Regions from separate parts of the Sphingobacterium spiritivorum genome, predicted to be linked through region 3. Evidence: riboswitches for the same ligand, from Rfam matches in the RefSeq annotation. Region 3 holds a riboswitch; each other region holds the start of a gene.
The links. A riboswitch is a leader RNA that binds a small molecule or an ion and turns the genes downstream of it on or off. The one in region 3 is predicted to bind S-adenosylmethionine.
Positions count from the first base shown of each region.

Region 1: it holds a riboswitch for S-adenosylmethionine, as region 3 does, so the genes downstream of both, I6J03_RS00995 (hypothetical protein) here and I6J03_RS10870 (methylenetetrahydrofolate reductase) in region 3, are expected to answer to the same signal.
Region 2: it holds a riboswitch for S-adenosylmethionine, as region 3 does, so the genes downstream of both, metE (5-methyltetrahydropteroyltriglutamate--homocysteine S-methyltransferase) here and I6J03_RS10870 (methylenetetrahydrofolate reductase) in region 3, are expected to answer to the same signal.

Region 1 covers NZ_CP068082.1:204,049-209,171, reverse strand. The annotation lists gene I6J03_RS01000 (RagB/SusD family nutrient uptake outer membrane protein) at 1-1,090, shown strand, start outside; gene I6J03_RS00995 (hypothetical protein) at 1,307-1,570, opposite strand; SAM-I-IV-variant riboswitch at 1,636-1,729, opposite strand; gene I6J03_RS00990 (bifunctional alpha,alpha-trehalose-phosphate synthase (UDP-forming)/trehalose-phosphatase) at 2,005-4,191, shown strand; gene I6J03_RS00985 (glycoside hydrolase family 15 protein) at 4,195-5,123, shown strand, end outside.
Region 2 covers NZ_CP068082.1:1,583,796-1,588,918, forward strand. The annotation lists gene I6J03_RS06615 (response regulator transcription factor) at 1-639, shown strand, start outside; gene I6J03_RS06620 (phosphatase PAP2 family protein) at 842-1,630, shown strand; SAM riboswitch class I at 1,703-1,811, shown strand; gene metE (5-methyltetrahydropteroyltriglutamate--homocysteine S-methyltransferase) at 1,892-4,204, shown strand; gene I6J03_RS06630 (hypothetical protein) at 4,430-4,606, shown strand; gene I6J03_RS06635 (TraB/GumN family protein) at 4,896-5,123, opposite strand, start outside.
Region 3 covers NZ_CP068082.1:2,582,244-2,587,366, forward strand. The annotation lists gene rimM (ribosome maturation factor RimM) at 1-114, shown strand, start outside; gene I6J03_RS10865 (hypothetical protein) at 313-1,035, shown strand; SAM riboswitch class I at 1,103-1,209, shown strand; gene I6J03_RS10870 (methylenetetrahydrofolate reductase) at 1,319-2,275, shown strand; gene I6J03_RS10875 (porin family protein) at 2,355-2,942, opposite strand; gene I6J03_RS10880 (glutamine--tRNA ligase/YqeY domain fusion protein) at 3,144-4,814, opposite strand; gene I6J03_RS10885 (hypothetical protein) at 4,926-5,123, shown strand, end outside.

The DNA.
Region 1 (5,123 bases), 2.4 Mb from region 3:
GAAAAGTCTTAATCAGTATACCGGAGATGCGCACCTTGCCCGGGCTTATTATTATCTTAATCTTGTCTTGCGATTTTCGAAGGCTTACGACCCATCAACGTCAAAAGCAGACTTGGCAGTTGCACTGATATTAGAGCCCGATGTAAACTTAAAGCCTAAAAGATCAACTGTAAGTGAGGTCTATACACAGATATTATCTGATATCAGTATAGCAAAAACAAATCTTCAGGATGTACAGGGGACTAAGGGATCGACCAGATTTACAATTGATGCCGTATGGGCATTAGAGGCCAGAGTGAGGCTGTATATGCAAGATTGGGAAGGAGCTAAGGCAGCTGCAGAAGAACTCATAAAAGGCGGAAGGTATACACTTTACAATTCAGCTGAAGGTGTTTTGAAAATGTGGTCAGAAGATACTAAAGATGAAATTATCTTTGAGCCTGCTGTAAGGTCTCCTGACGAACGGCCAAATACAATGAGTATATTCTATGGTTATAATACCGGAGGAAGGAATTACAGACCTGATTTTCTGCCTTCACAATGGGTCATTGATAAATTTAGCAATACGGACTACCGTAAGGCAGCATATTTTAAAGTAGTGCCTATATTCATTCAGGGAAGTAGATATGAAGGGTTTAGAATTGTAAACAAGTGGCCAGGGAACCGTTCGTTGATGACTGATCTTAATACTAACTATAATTCACAGAAAGTTTTCCGAATAGCAGAATACTACCTGATCTCTGCAGAAGCATCCTATATGATTGAGCAGGAAGAAGATGCTGTAAAGCGCATAAATGAGCTTCGTAAAGCAAGAGGGCTGACAGCAATAAATGTGACAGGTCAAATGCTGTTAAATGAAATAAAAGATGAACGTTTTCGTGAATTAGCATTTGAAGGATTTAGGTTAGACGATTTAAAAAGATGGAGAGAAGGGTTTGAAAGGAAAAATCCACAATCTATGGACATGATCATGAAAGGAGCTGATTTTGAAAGTAAGCGTGTGACAGCAGGTGATAATAAATTTGTTTGGGGTATTCCGGAGAGAGATGTTACCGTCAATCTCAATCTGACCCAAAACCCCGGCTGGTAAAACATCAGATTTATATTCACTACTTTTCAGAGAACAGTATAAATCTGCCTGAGACCGCTGTAAATCGTGACTCAGGCAGATTGTTATTGGACTGTGTAAAAGTATTTAGAAAAATAGTATACTATCAAAACTAACTGTAGCATACGCTAAGATGCATTACAGATCTTTTGCTTTGCTATACGTTGGTACGACTAACAGATTTATCCGGTATACTCTTTAATTAATAGGTATCAGTACATTATCTTCCAGACGAAGGGCTGAAATAGTGATAGAAGTAAATCCATCCTCTTTGGACACTATTCTGGAGAGGTCTAATCCCCTTAGCGAAAATGCATGTAATAATGCCGTACGGAAAGCGCCTCTGGAACCCGGCCGGCCATGTTCCTGTAAATCCTGATTATTGACTTCTATTAATTCCTGAACGCTGTACTTTTGAAAGATTTCCAAAAAATCCTGATAAAGTTGAATCGGTGTTGACATACCATTTAAAATTAAAAACGTTTAACCATAAATTGTATTCAGAACCTGGGCTTAAAATAAGTCGTGATTGACGTTTATTTTGGCGGACACCCGTATTATTTTACCACCGTGGTGACTCCACTCGGTTGGTATTGTTTCGAACAATTCTGAATACTCTACCAAAATTATAGACTTTATTTTAATAATCCAAATTTTTATTCATTAATATTTTCGGACCTGTTTGTTAATCTGCTTTTTGACAAAAGAGCAGGCCGGACAGAATTGGCTTGAAAGGAGTATAGTCTGTGTGAAAAAATGCCTTTTTGATATAAAAAAATCAATTATTTTAAACAAAAACGACGATTTGTTGTTTATTGAATATCGGGCATATGCCTAAACTTCTCACCTATGTATTTGCTCAAAATCGTATTTGGGCTTCAAAAAAATAAAATAAAATGAGTAAAACTATCATAGTTTCTAACAGACTTCCTATAAAAATAGAACGTACCGATCAAGGACTTAATTTCATGCCTAGTGAAGGAGGATTGGCTACAGGTTTAGGATCTATTTACAATACCGGAGGAAATATCTGGATAGGCTGGCCCGGTATCGTTCCTGAAAATGAAACTGAAGAAAAGGAGATCAGAGCAAAATTACAGACATTGAACCTTGTTCCTGTATTTCTTGATCAGGAGGAACTGGAAGGCTTTTATGAAGGTTTTTCAAATGAAGTTTTATGGCCGATTTGTCATTACAGACCCAGTTACGCAATATATGATGAAGCCAACTGGCAAACTTACCTGAATGTCAATATCAAATTTTCAAATATTATCAAAGGTTACATTCAGGATAATGATGAGGTCTGGATACATGATTATCAGCTGATGTTGCTTCCAAGCCAGATAAGGGCTTTTAAAAACGAAATTTCCATTGCCTATTTTCAACATATTCCTTTTCCTTCACACGAGCTGTTCCGTCTGATCCCCTGGCGAAATGAATTGCTCAATGGTTTACTGGGAGCAGATCTGATCGGATTTCATACGTTTAATGATTCGCAATATTTTATTGATGCCTGTTCGCATATTCTGGGGACTAAAAATAAGGACAATAGTTTACAACACGGTGGAAGAACCGTATTTGTAGAGGCTTATCCTATGGGTATAGATAACAGTAAGTTTGAAAAGCTGGCCAAAGAAAGTAGCATTCGGGAGCGGGCGGAGACGATCAGAGATAATTTCCGGCATCGCAAAATTATTCTGTCTGTAGACCGACTGGATTACAGCAAAGGGATATTGGAACGGATCCACGCTTTTGAAAATCTGCTGAAGGAATATCCGTCTTATATGAAAGAAGTGGTCTACTATATGCTGGTAGTCCCTTCCAGAGATCAGGTTCCGCAGTATAAGATGCTAAAGGATGAAGTGGACCGTTCTGTAGGAAGAGTGAATGCTACATATGGTACAGAGGACTGGACACCTATTGCATACTTCTATAATTCTTACCCTATGGAAGAGTTATCTGCATTGTATGTTTCGGCGGATGTATGTCTGGTAACGCCTATACGGGACGGTATGAATCTGGTCTGTAAGGAATATATTGCCAGTCATCCGGAGCAACATGGGGTATTGGTATTAAGTGAGATGGCAGGTGCTGCCCGTGAGCTTCCGGATGCACTGATTGTCAATCCGAATGATGCCTATGGTGTAGCCCAAAGTCTGATGCAGGCATTAGAAATGACAGAAGAAGAGCAGTCTGAGCGAATGGAAGCTATGCTGGAGAATATACGGAAGTTTAATATTCATCATTGGGTACAGCAGTTTCTGGAAAGGCTTAGGGAGATCAAAGATCTGCAGGATAAGGAATTGTCCCGGAAAGTAGGGGTCAGAATCAAGGAACAGATGTGTGAGAATTATCGAAATGCAGATAAGCGCCTTATTTTATTAGATTATGACGGCACGCTGGTGGGGTTTAATAAAGAGGCCGAAAAGGCAACTCCTACAAGCGAACTGTATGAGATTCTGGAGCAAATCAGTGAAGATCCGAGAAATCTGGTTGTTATAATCAGTGGTCGTAAGCATCAGACTTTGCAAAAATGGTTTTTGGACAGGGATATGATTCTGGTGGGCGAACATGGTGCATGGTCTAATTATCCGGACGGAGAATGGAAGGCTAAGAAAGGTCTGTCCACTGTATGGAAAGATATTATAAAGAGAACAATGGTTAAATATGCCGATCGTACTCCGGGTGCATTTGTGGAAGAGAAGAATTACTCTCTGGCATGGCATTACCGGAAGGTGCAGAAGGGACTCGGGCGCCTTCGTGCGCAGGAACTCATGGACAGATTGCGGTATATTGTCCCTAACTATGGCGTACAGTTGTTGGATGGGGATGATGTGATCGAGGTGAAAAATTCGGAAGTCAATAAGGGGCGGGCCGCACTGGAGATCTATAAGGATTTTGAGCCCGGATTTGTATTGGCTATTGGCGATGACATGACCGATGAAGATATGTTTTATGCGCTTCCTGACGAGACCTTTACGATTAAGGTAGGCAATAAAGCTTCAGCCGCGCGTTATTATATAGAGGGACAGCCGGAAGTATTACCCTTACTGAATGATATCATGAACTGCAAAAATATATAAAAAATGAATCAGAACAGACATGTTTACAATACAGGAATTATAGGTAACTGTGCTTTTATTGCACATATTAATAAGGATACAAATATAGACTGGTTATGTTGGCCGTCTTTTGAAAATTCATTTGTTTTCGGAAGATTACTGGACAGGGAAAAAGGAGGGGAGTTTTCGATTACACCCGCCACAGGATCTTTTGAAAGTGTACAGACTTATATAGAGAATACTAATATTTTACAGACTATCATCACGACAGATGAAGGTACTTATCAGGTCACGGATTTTGCTCCCCGCTATGAACAATATAACAGATATTATAAACCTTTGATGCTGATTCGGAAGGTGGAGGTGATATCCGGTCGTCCACGGGTTCGCATAAACTGTCAGCCTGTATATGATTATGGTAAAGGAATGTTTGAGCGTCACAGAGGCAGCAATCATGTTGAATTTACCAACGATCAGGAAAAAATAAGGCTGACTACGAATGTACCGATCAGTCATTTTTTTTCGGATCTGCCATTGCCACTCAATGAAACAAAATATCTGGTGCTCACATATGGCAGTTCTCTGGAAGCACCGTTGATAAAGACTTCTGAAGATTTCTTTCACAATACGAAACGCTACTGGCGCAATTGGATTAAGAAGGCTTCTATTCCTCATTTCTACCAGAAAGAAGTAATACGCTCTGCTTTGGCACTGAAAATACACCAGTATGAAGACACAGGTGCTATTATTGCGTCAAGCACAACCAGTCTGCCTGAACATCCCGGGAGCGGACGCAATTGGGACTACAGATATTGCTGGCTGCGGGATAGTTATTATGTGCTGAATGCGCTGGAATATATAGGACATTTTGAAGAAATGGAAAAATATGCTTCCTATATCACAGGCATCACACAGTCTGATCAGGGGCGACTGCAGCCGCTGTATGGTATTTT
Region 2 (5,123 bases), 1.0 Mb from region 3:
CTGAAAGACTATCTGGAACTGAAAGGTAAATTCGATGTCACACTTTGTCAGGATGGAGAAGAAGCGCTTGTCGCCTTCCATAAAGACCAGTATGATCTATGTATCCTGGATGTCATGATGCCCAAAAAAGATGGATTTTCGCTTGGAAAAGATATCCGCAAAACAAACACTACAGTGCCTGTGATATATGCTACTGCCAAAGGAATGATGGAGGATAAAACTCAGGCATTTGAATTAGGCGGAGATGATTATATTACAAAGCCATTTCGGGTAGAAGAACTTTTACTTCGCATAAATGCTCTTCTGAAAAGAAGCTCCAGAGATAAAGAAGAAGAAACTGCGGATAAGTTTGAAATCGGAGATTACTTCTTTGACTATACCAGTCAGCAGATTTCTTATAAGGGTCAACAGCAGAAACTGTCAACAAAAGAAGCAGAATTACTACGCTTACTGTGCCTGAAGAAAAATGATGTCCTTACCCGCGAAGAGGCTCTTTTAAAAATCTGGCACGATGACAATTACTTCACAGGAAGAAGCATGGATGTATTCCTGAGTAAGCTCCGCAAATACCTGCGGGAGGATCCGAGTGTAGAAATCGTCAATGTACACGGTAAAGGTTACAAGCTGCTCGTCAGCTAACAAAATATAAAAACATACAGATAATTATTGTCTCTTAATTTTATGATTTCAGGAGGCAATAATTATCCTTAAATCGCAACACACACTAACATCATCTTCATTAACAGGATCATAATCTGGTATATGAAGGTATTCTGAGTTTTTATCCATAAGATTATCCAGCCACCCCGGTGGTTGTTATCACACTTACAAACGAATTCCTATGACATTAATGCGCACTGTCATTACTTTTCTTATCCTGCTAATATGTTCTGGCCAATCGCTGCCAGCACAACAAGACACAACCAAACAATACAGCGATACCCTGCAAAATACGACTCTCAAAAAAAGCTTTTGGAGACAAATCCCTTACAAGGAAATTGCGATGCCTGCAGGATTACTGACCTATGGTATTATTTCAAGGGAAAGCCATTTCCTTATTCATCAGGACAATGATATCAACAATGTATTGCGAAAAAATATAGACGAAAAATTTACCATAGATGATTTTAGCCAGTACACACCGTTACTTAGTATTTATGTGTTGGATCTGGCAGGCATAAAAGCCCGGCATAACCTCAAAGAGCGGCTGTTTGTTTCAGGTGTATCTTATGCCATTATGGCCACAACTGTATATACCATCAAAAGTACAGGCAATGTCTGGCGTCCGGACAACTCTGCGAATAATTCTTTTCCTTCCGGACATGCTGCTACAGCATTTGCCGGAGCAGAATTATTATGGCAGGAGTATAAAGACCAGTCTATCTGGTATGGAATTGCAGGGTATACAGTAGCAGCCGGAACCGGATTTTTCAGAATGTACAATAATAAACATTGGTTTTCGGACGTAGTCATGGGAGCAGGTATCGGCATGCTCAGTACCAAGATAGGATACTGGTTACTCCCTCTTGTGGACAAGCACCTGCAGCATAATCCCTCTTCTTCTGTTACAGTCGTCACACCTTTTTATAATGGAAAACAAACCGGACTGTCTGCAAGCGTCCAATTCTGATCAACAGCAGACTATTCTGACGATTTATTAAAATATTTTTGGGATTTAGAAACCTAATCCCGATATTAGCATCGCTTATAGAGAAAGGCCGAGGGACTAGACCCGAAGAAGCCTTAGCAACCTGTCACTTGACAAGGTGCTAAATTCTACCCCGCTTGGACACAGGAGGGAAAGATAAGCCGAAGTCACTGCATCTGGTGTCCTTCCTCTTTAGCAAAGTAGTTTTATGGAGTTAAGAAAAATTAAACAACAATCATTTTTATGTTATTAACTAACAATTTAGGCTACCCTCGTGTGGGCGCATTCCGCGAATTGAAAAAAGCCAATGAAGCCTATTGGGCAAAAAAGATTAGTGCTGAGGAATTATTAGATGCAGCAAAACAAATCCGTGAAGGAAACTGGAAAACTCAAAAAGATGCGGGTATAGACCTTATTCCTTCCAATGATTTCTCTTTCTATGACCAAGTGTTAGACCTATCTTTGACAGTAGGTGCTATTCCTGCGCGTTACAATTCTTTATTGAATAAAATCGATCGTAACTACAATCTGGATCTTTATTTTGCAATGGCACGTGGCTTCCAGCAGGAAGGTGTCGATGTAACGGCAATGGAGATGACCAAATGGTTTGATACCAACTACCACTATATCGTTCCGGAATTTACAAAGAATCAGGAATTCAAATTGACTTCTGAAAAATTCTTAAACGAATACAATGAAGCAAAAGCATCAGGTATCGAGACCAAACCGGTACTGATCGGCCCTATCACTTACCTGTTATTAGGAAAAGAGAAAGAAGCAGGATTTGACCGTATCGACCTTATCGAAAACCTGATCCCTGTATACGAACAGATTCTTGGCAAACTTGCAGAAGCAGGTGCACAATATGTACAGATTGATGAGCCTTTCCTTGCTTTAGATATCAATAGCAAAACACGCGCTTTATATCAGACGGTATTTGAAAAACTATCCGCAGCAGCTAAAGGTATCAAACTTATTGTAGCGACTTATTTTGAAGCGCTTCGTGATAATGAGGAAACTGCTTTAAATCTTCCTGTACATGCTCTACACTTAGATCTGGTACGCGGAGAAAATCAACTGGATACTGTTTTAGCAAAAGTTCCCGCTTCTTTAACACTTTCATTAGGTGTTGTGGAAGGCCGTAATATCTGGAAAAATGATTATGAAAAATCATTAGGTCAGATCAAAAAAGCTGTTGATGCATTAGGTAAAGACCGTGTATGGGTTGCTCCTTCCAGCTCATTGCTACATGTGCCGTTTGATTTGGATAATGAAGACAACGAAGAGTCTTTACCAAAAGAAGTTAAAAACTGGTTAGCATTTGCTAAACAAAAATTAGCAGAAGTAAAAGACCTTGCTATTCTTGCTGAAGGTGAAGTGGATGCGAAAACAGCTGAACGCTTTGAAGCAAATAAAGCTGCTGCTGAAAGCCGCCGTACTTCTCCCCTTATCCATAAACCGGAAGTAAAAGAACGTACTGCAAACATTACAGATGATGATGCAACCCGTACTTCACCATTTGCAAACCGTAAAGCTGCACAACAGGCTAAATTTAACTTACCTTCATTTGCAACAACTACCATCGGTTCGTTCCCGCAAACGAAAGATGTCCGTAAATGGAGAGCAGACCTGAAAAAAGGAAGTATCACGCAAGAACAATATGACAAAGAAATCGCTGAAGAGACAGAACGTACTATCCGTCTTCAGGAGCAATTAGATATCGATGTACTGGTACACGGAGAATTCGAGCGTAATGACATGGTTGAATACTTCGGTGAGCAATTGGCCGGATATGCATTCACTAAAAACGGATGGGTTCAGTCTTACGGTTCACGTTGTGTGAAACCTCCGGTTATCTACGGTGACGTATACCGTCCTGCAGATATGACTGTACGCTGGTCTGCATATGCACAATCTCTGACCAACCGTCCTGTAAAAGGAATGTTGACTGGTCCTGTTACGATCTTACAATGGTCATTTGTCCGTAATGATCAACCACGCTCGACTACGACATACCAAATTGCATTAGCGATCCTGGATGAAGTACAGGCATTGGAAAAATCTGGAATCAAAATTATTCAGATCGACGAACCGGCTATCCGCGAAGGATTACCATTGCGTAAAGCTGATCAACAGGATTACCTGAACTGGGCTGTACGTGCATTCCGCGTTTCTTCATCTAATGTAGACGATGATACACAGATTCACACCCACATGTGCTACTCTGAATTCAATGACATTATTGAGGATATTGCAGCTATGGATGCTGACGTAATCACCATCGAAACATCACGTTCTCAAATGGAATTACTGGATGCTTTCGCAGGTGATTTCAAATACCCTAACGATATCGGACCGGGTGTATACGACATCCACTCTCCTCGTGTACCAAGTACAGATGAGATGGTCAACTTATTACGCAAAGCTAAGGCTGTAGTTCCTGCAGAACAACTTTGGGTAAACCCTGACTGTGGATTGAAAACCCGTGCATGGCCGGAAACTAAAGCAGCTTTGGAATCTATGGTTGAAGCCGCTAAAATCCTTAGAGCTGAATAACCTTTAAGTATTAGTAATATTAAAATCACGACAGCCCGTAGGTACAACACACTACGGGCTGTTTGTTATATATACGCTGATGTCATTCCATTAAAAAAGTGCAGCATGCTGCTTTAAAAGAGTAATACATCGCAAACTGATCCCACCGTCTCATTATTAAAAAACAGCCTTACCAGAACTTTTCAGTACCTCATTTGTTATTAGGAGACAAATAATATGAATCCTATGAACAGAATATTCCCAATAACATTAGTTATCTTAATGACAAGCCTTCTGACCAGCTGTGCTGCGATCGAAGGAATTTTCAAAGCAGGTGTATGGTCCGGAGTGATCATGGTAGTTGTAGTAGTAGCCCTTCTGATCTGGATACTGGCTAAATTATTCGGAGGAAATAAAAATTAATCTCTACTGTGAAGATATCTTAAAAAAAGTTATAACAAGGCCACTACAATACAATTGGGGCTGTCCAAAAGGTTGGATGGCCCCAATTGTATACGATTTTATATGTATCTCCCTATAGCATCATTTCAGATATGCAATTCTCAAAGGGTTTGACTTGACTTTTTAGACAGCTTCGCCTTATATCGGATATGTCTACATGCAGTCAACATCACTGCTAAATCCGGTTTCGAACTCCTCTTGATGAAAGTTTTTCAGATCATACCTTATCTTTTCATCTGAAATGGAGGTCTTAATTATAGACCGGTGTAACTGTGTATCCTTTCTGACGCAAAAGATTGATCACGCCTTCTTCACCGGACAGGTGTGCGGAGCCTATAGCAAAGAAAGTCGGAGTCTCGTTCATTAATGCAGGCATACGATCTGCCCACAGGCGATTACGAACCGGTAACAATTGTCGGTACGTTTCCGGATTAGATGAAGTATATTTTAATAACAGCTCATCCATACCTGCAATATT
Region 3 (5,123 bases):
GGAAAAGAGCTGATGTTTCCGTTAAATGATGATCTGATACTGGGGATTGATCCTGAAGAAGAGATTATTGAAGTAGATCTGCCCGAAGGCTTGGTCGAACTATATAGCGAATAAGAAAAAGCTGCTCTTTTCAGAGTAGCTTTCTCTATTTATATTCGGGAGCCAAAACTGAATTTACTGCAATCCTGTATTATGAAGTATATCCTTTTATTGCTTTTACCTTTCTTTATCGGATCGTGTACCGAAACAATCCAGCTCCAGCCGGGGAATTATCAAATGACATGCGGATATAAAGAGTCTGTCTATAAGGCTATGAAAAAGACAGATAGGGGAAGTGTAGGTTGTAACGTTGCCTGTGATCATGAAATTTATCATCGTTCTTTTCTTGCGCTCAATAAGGATAAAACTTTCGTACTGGCCATCGAGGATGTACTTATGCACGGGAATTATGAATTGGTAAAGAATAAAGTTAAGCTGAAAGATAGAGATGGATCAGAATTAATTTTGGAGATCAAGGAGCAGCAACCGGATTGTATTCAGCTTTTGGGTGTTTTTGATGAGATTAGCAGCCGCGCAATATCAGCAAATGAACGTCTGTATTTTAATTTTACTTTAGATAGTACCCAATCCGTTGAGACGGATAGTAAATTTACATACGAAGTCAATACATGGAGAATAGCTCCGATGGACAGCGAATCTGATGCTGAAATCAAGAAAAGATTATTGAATAACCTGGATTACGTCTGTGCATATGTTCAGCATGTACTTAATTCAGGCGTTTATCACGGATACAAAATGGACGGAATCCCCACTCCGTTGCGTTATCTCGAAAATGGTATTGTACTCCGCGAATGGGATAATGTACCGCAGAGCTGGAAAGATATCTTTTATGATGAGTCTGATGCATACAGAGCTTATGAGATGATGTATGAAACATTTAAGAATACGGAGGCCAACCGATATAAAAGATCGGGTCTTCTGGTGGTTTTCTATTACCTGAAAGATCTCCGGAATGCCCTAAGTGACAAACAATAAATAGAGATAAGTGGCAGGTTTTACTTTTTTAATTTTGACTTTTCACTTTGAATATCGATATTAGCTACGCTTATAGAGAAAGGCAGAGGGACTAGACCCAATGAAGCCTTGGCAACCTGTCTTGGAGACAAGGTGCTACATTCTACCCCAACTAACAAAAGGGAAAGATAAGCGGAAACACTGAATACCTGGTGTCTTTCTCTACGAGCCTTCATACATTATTTTATTATTGAAATTAAAAAAGTGTCAACATGAATGAACATGTTGAAGTTTGGCTGGCTAAATGAAAATTATTGACCATATTCAAAACGCTAAAGGTAAAACCTTGTTTTCCTTTGAGTTACTGCCCCCTGCAAAAGGACAGAGCATACAGAGTATATATAAAACCATGGACGAGTTGATGGAATTCAAACCTCCGTTTATAGATGTCACCTACCATCGCGAAGATTACCTGTATAAAGAACATGCAAACGGACTGCTGGAAAGAGTATCTTACCGTAAGCGTCCGGGAACAGTAGCGATCTGTGCTGCTATTATGAATAAATATAAGGTAGATGCTGTTCCTCACCTTATTTGTGGCGGATTTACGAAAGAGGAAACTGAAAATGCATTGATTGATCTCAATTTTCTGGGCATTGATAATGTGCTGGTGCTCCGCGGAGATGCACGGCGGGGAGATGCAGATTTTATCCCGACAGAAGGAGGACACTCTTTTGCGACAGATTTGCTGGAGCAGGTGGCTAATATGAATCAGGGCAGATATCTGCATGAGGATATCGAAACTTCAGAGAAGACCAATTTCTGTATAGGTGTTGCCGGGTATCCGGAGAAACATTTTGAAAGCCCCAACTTTAATACGGATTTCAAATTTCTAAAGAAAAAGATAGAGATGGGTGCCGAGTTTATTGTAACCCAAATGTTTTTTAACGTTCAGAAATACAAAGATTTTGTTATCAAATGTCGGGAGCATGATATTAATGTCCCTATTATTCCGGGTTTGAAACCTATTACTTCCAAGAAACAGCTGGTGACGTTACCGCGTGTCTTTCATCTGGATATTCCTGAAGAACTTAGTGATGCCATAGCTGATTGTCATACTAATGCCGATGTAAGGCAGGTAGGACAGGAATGGCTGGTGCAACAATGTAAGGAACTGATCGAATTCGGAGCTCCGGTGCTTCACTTCTATACGATGAGTAATCCTGGGCCTACCAAAAAGATTGTAGAACAATTGTTTTAAATGCGTTTTAAATCAACAAATGAGAAGGCCTGCATAATATGAATATACAGGCCTTGCTCGTTAAATAGGGTGCTGGGGGTTAAAAGATATATTTGAGTCCGAATTTGACTCCGTTTTGAAATCCTGAATTCACACCGATGTTAAAGTCATTTGCTGTTTCTCCATCCTTAGGTTTCACCGCTGACCAGCCAACCAGTCCGAAGGATGCTTCTATTGAAAAGTGACTGCTCATAAAATAATCTATCCCGGGAGATAACTGTACACCGTATCCGGTGAATTTGATGTCTGTTTTGACTCCATTTGCGTCAATGCTATTTTTGCCGAAGGTCAGAGGAACTGCTGCCTGACCAAAAATTAAAAAGTTGTCCGTGATACCCCAATATTTCCGGGCCAATGGTTGTACAATGAATGCCTCTTCTTTGCCGACAACATCAGGGACAGTTTTATCTTTCTGCCCTAAATATCCTACCCCCAGACCAATTGCAGTCGTAGGTGCAACGAATGTACCCACAACCGGAAGTACACTATAATGCTGGATATTACCATCCGATTGAGTAGAATAACCTGCTTCACCCATGATAAACCATTTTCCTTTGAATCCCTGAGCCTGAACAGCTGTGTTACCGATTAGTAACATTGCAATAATTGAGAATAATAACTTTTTCATAGCATATAATATTTGTTTAACTACTTCAAATCTAAGTAGCACAGGAGCTTAAAAATATGATCGGAATCAGGAATTAAAATAAGTGCAGAGACAATTTTGTATTTTGGAAAAGGGAAGAGAATAATGCAGATAGGTAGCATGAAAAAGTCCTGTTCTTCTTTCGCAGAACAGGACTTTTTTTTAAAAAATGTGAAGATATGGTTATCCTTTTTTGACTTCTTTTGCCCAGGAGTCTTTGAGGGTAACGGTACGGTTAAATACCAGCTGATCCTTAGTGGAACGGGTATCTAATGTATAATATCCCAATCGGATAAACTGATAGCCTTTGCCTAATTCTGCATTTGCCATATCAGGCTCTAAGTAAGCTTTAGGAATAATTTTAAGGCTGTCTGTATTGATGGTAGATTTGAAGTCCTCTTCTGCAGCAGGATTTTCTACATTAAACAGACGGTCGTATAGTCTTACCTCAGCTTCTTTTGCATGTGGTACAGATACCCAATGAATCGTTCCTTTTACTTTAAGGCCACTTGTATCTTCTCCGGATTTTGAGTTTGGAATATAGTTACAGTGAATTTCTGTTATATGACCATTTTCATCCTTCACAAAATCATGGCATTCCACGATATAAGCATGTTTAAGGCGTACAGATAATCCCGGTCCTAAACGGAAGAATTTCTTTGGAGCATTTTCCATAAAATCCTCACGTTCTATCCACAGCTCTTTGCTGAACGGAATTTTACGTGAACCCTCCCCGCCTTCTGCTTCCGGATTATTTTCTCCTTCCAGTTCTTCTACCTGTCCATCAGGATAGTTGGTGATAATCATTTTGACAGGATCTAAAACTGCCATTCGGCGCCATGCTGTCTTATTCAGATCTTCACGGATACAGAATTCCAACAGACTTACATCGATAATATTCTCGCGTTTAGCAATACCGATTCGCTCACAGAAATCTACAATACTAGCAGGTGTATAGCCGCGACGACGCAGACCGCTGATCGTCGGCATACGCGGATCGTCCCATCCTTCAACATGCTTTTCATTTACCAGTTGAAGTAATTTACGCTTACTCATAACCGTGTAATTCAGGTTCAGTCGTGCAAATTCATACTGTTTTGAAGGATAAATCTCCAATTTGTCTATACACCAGTCATACAAAGGACGGTGAGGAATAAACTCCAGTGTACATAGTGAGTGTGTAATCTTTTCGATCGCATCACTTTGTCCGTGTGCAAAGTCATACATGGGATAGATCGGCCATGTATTGCCTGTACGGTGATGATCTGCAAATTTGATACGATACAGAAGCGGATCACGCATATGCATATTCGGGCTGGCAAGATCAATCTTCGCACGTAATACTTTTTCACCTTCTTTATATTTTCCGGCTCTCATCTCTTCAAAGAGTGTGATGTTTTCCTCTACCGTACGATCCCGATAAGGGGTAGGTACTCCGGGCTCGGTAGGTGTGCCTTTTGCTGCAGCTATTTCTTCAGCAGTGCTGTCATCTACATAAGCCAATCCTTTTCTGATCAGCTCGAGTGCAAAATCATAAAGTTGCTGGAAGTAATCGGAGGTATATAGTTCCTGGTTCCATTGAAAACCAAGCCATTGGATGTCTTTTTTAATACTTTCTACATACTCTGTGTCTTCAGTCACAGGGTTAGTGTCGTCAAAGCGAAGGTTTGTTTTTCCATTATACTTCTTTGCCAATCCGAAATTCAGACAGATGGATTTAGCATGTCCGATATGAAGGTAACCATTCGGCTCAGGAGGGAATCGGGTCAATACACGACCATCGTGCTTGCCTGTACGAAGATCCTCCTCAACGATCTCTTCAATAAAATTTAATGATTTTACTTCATTTTCCATGTTACAAAGTTAGCTATTAAGCATGATATTTTTATATGCTAATCACAGCACATAAGACGCGTATTTCAAAGGTTTTCCTATCTTTAATTCCTTAATTGACAAGTATTGATTATGATCAGATTTTCAGGCATTTTGCTCGCATTGCTTCTTCCCGTTTTATCTTTTGCTCAAAAAACCAAGAAACCGACATTGTTAGTTTATGGAAATGACATTGAAGCCTTTTCTTCGGCCCTGCAAAGTGCAAAGTCGGGAGTCGCTACTTTGTGGGTCGTTGATCAGCAGACATTAGTTCCTTCTCTTACCGAGAAA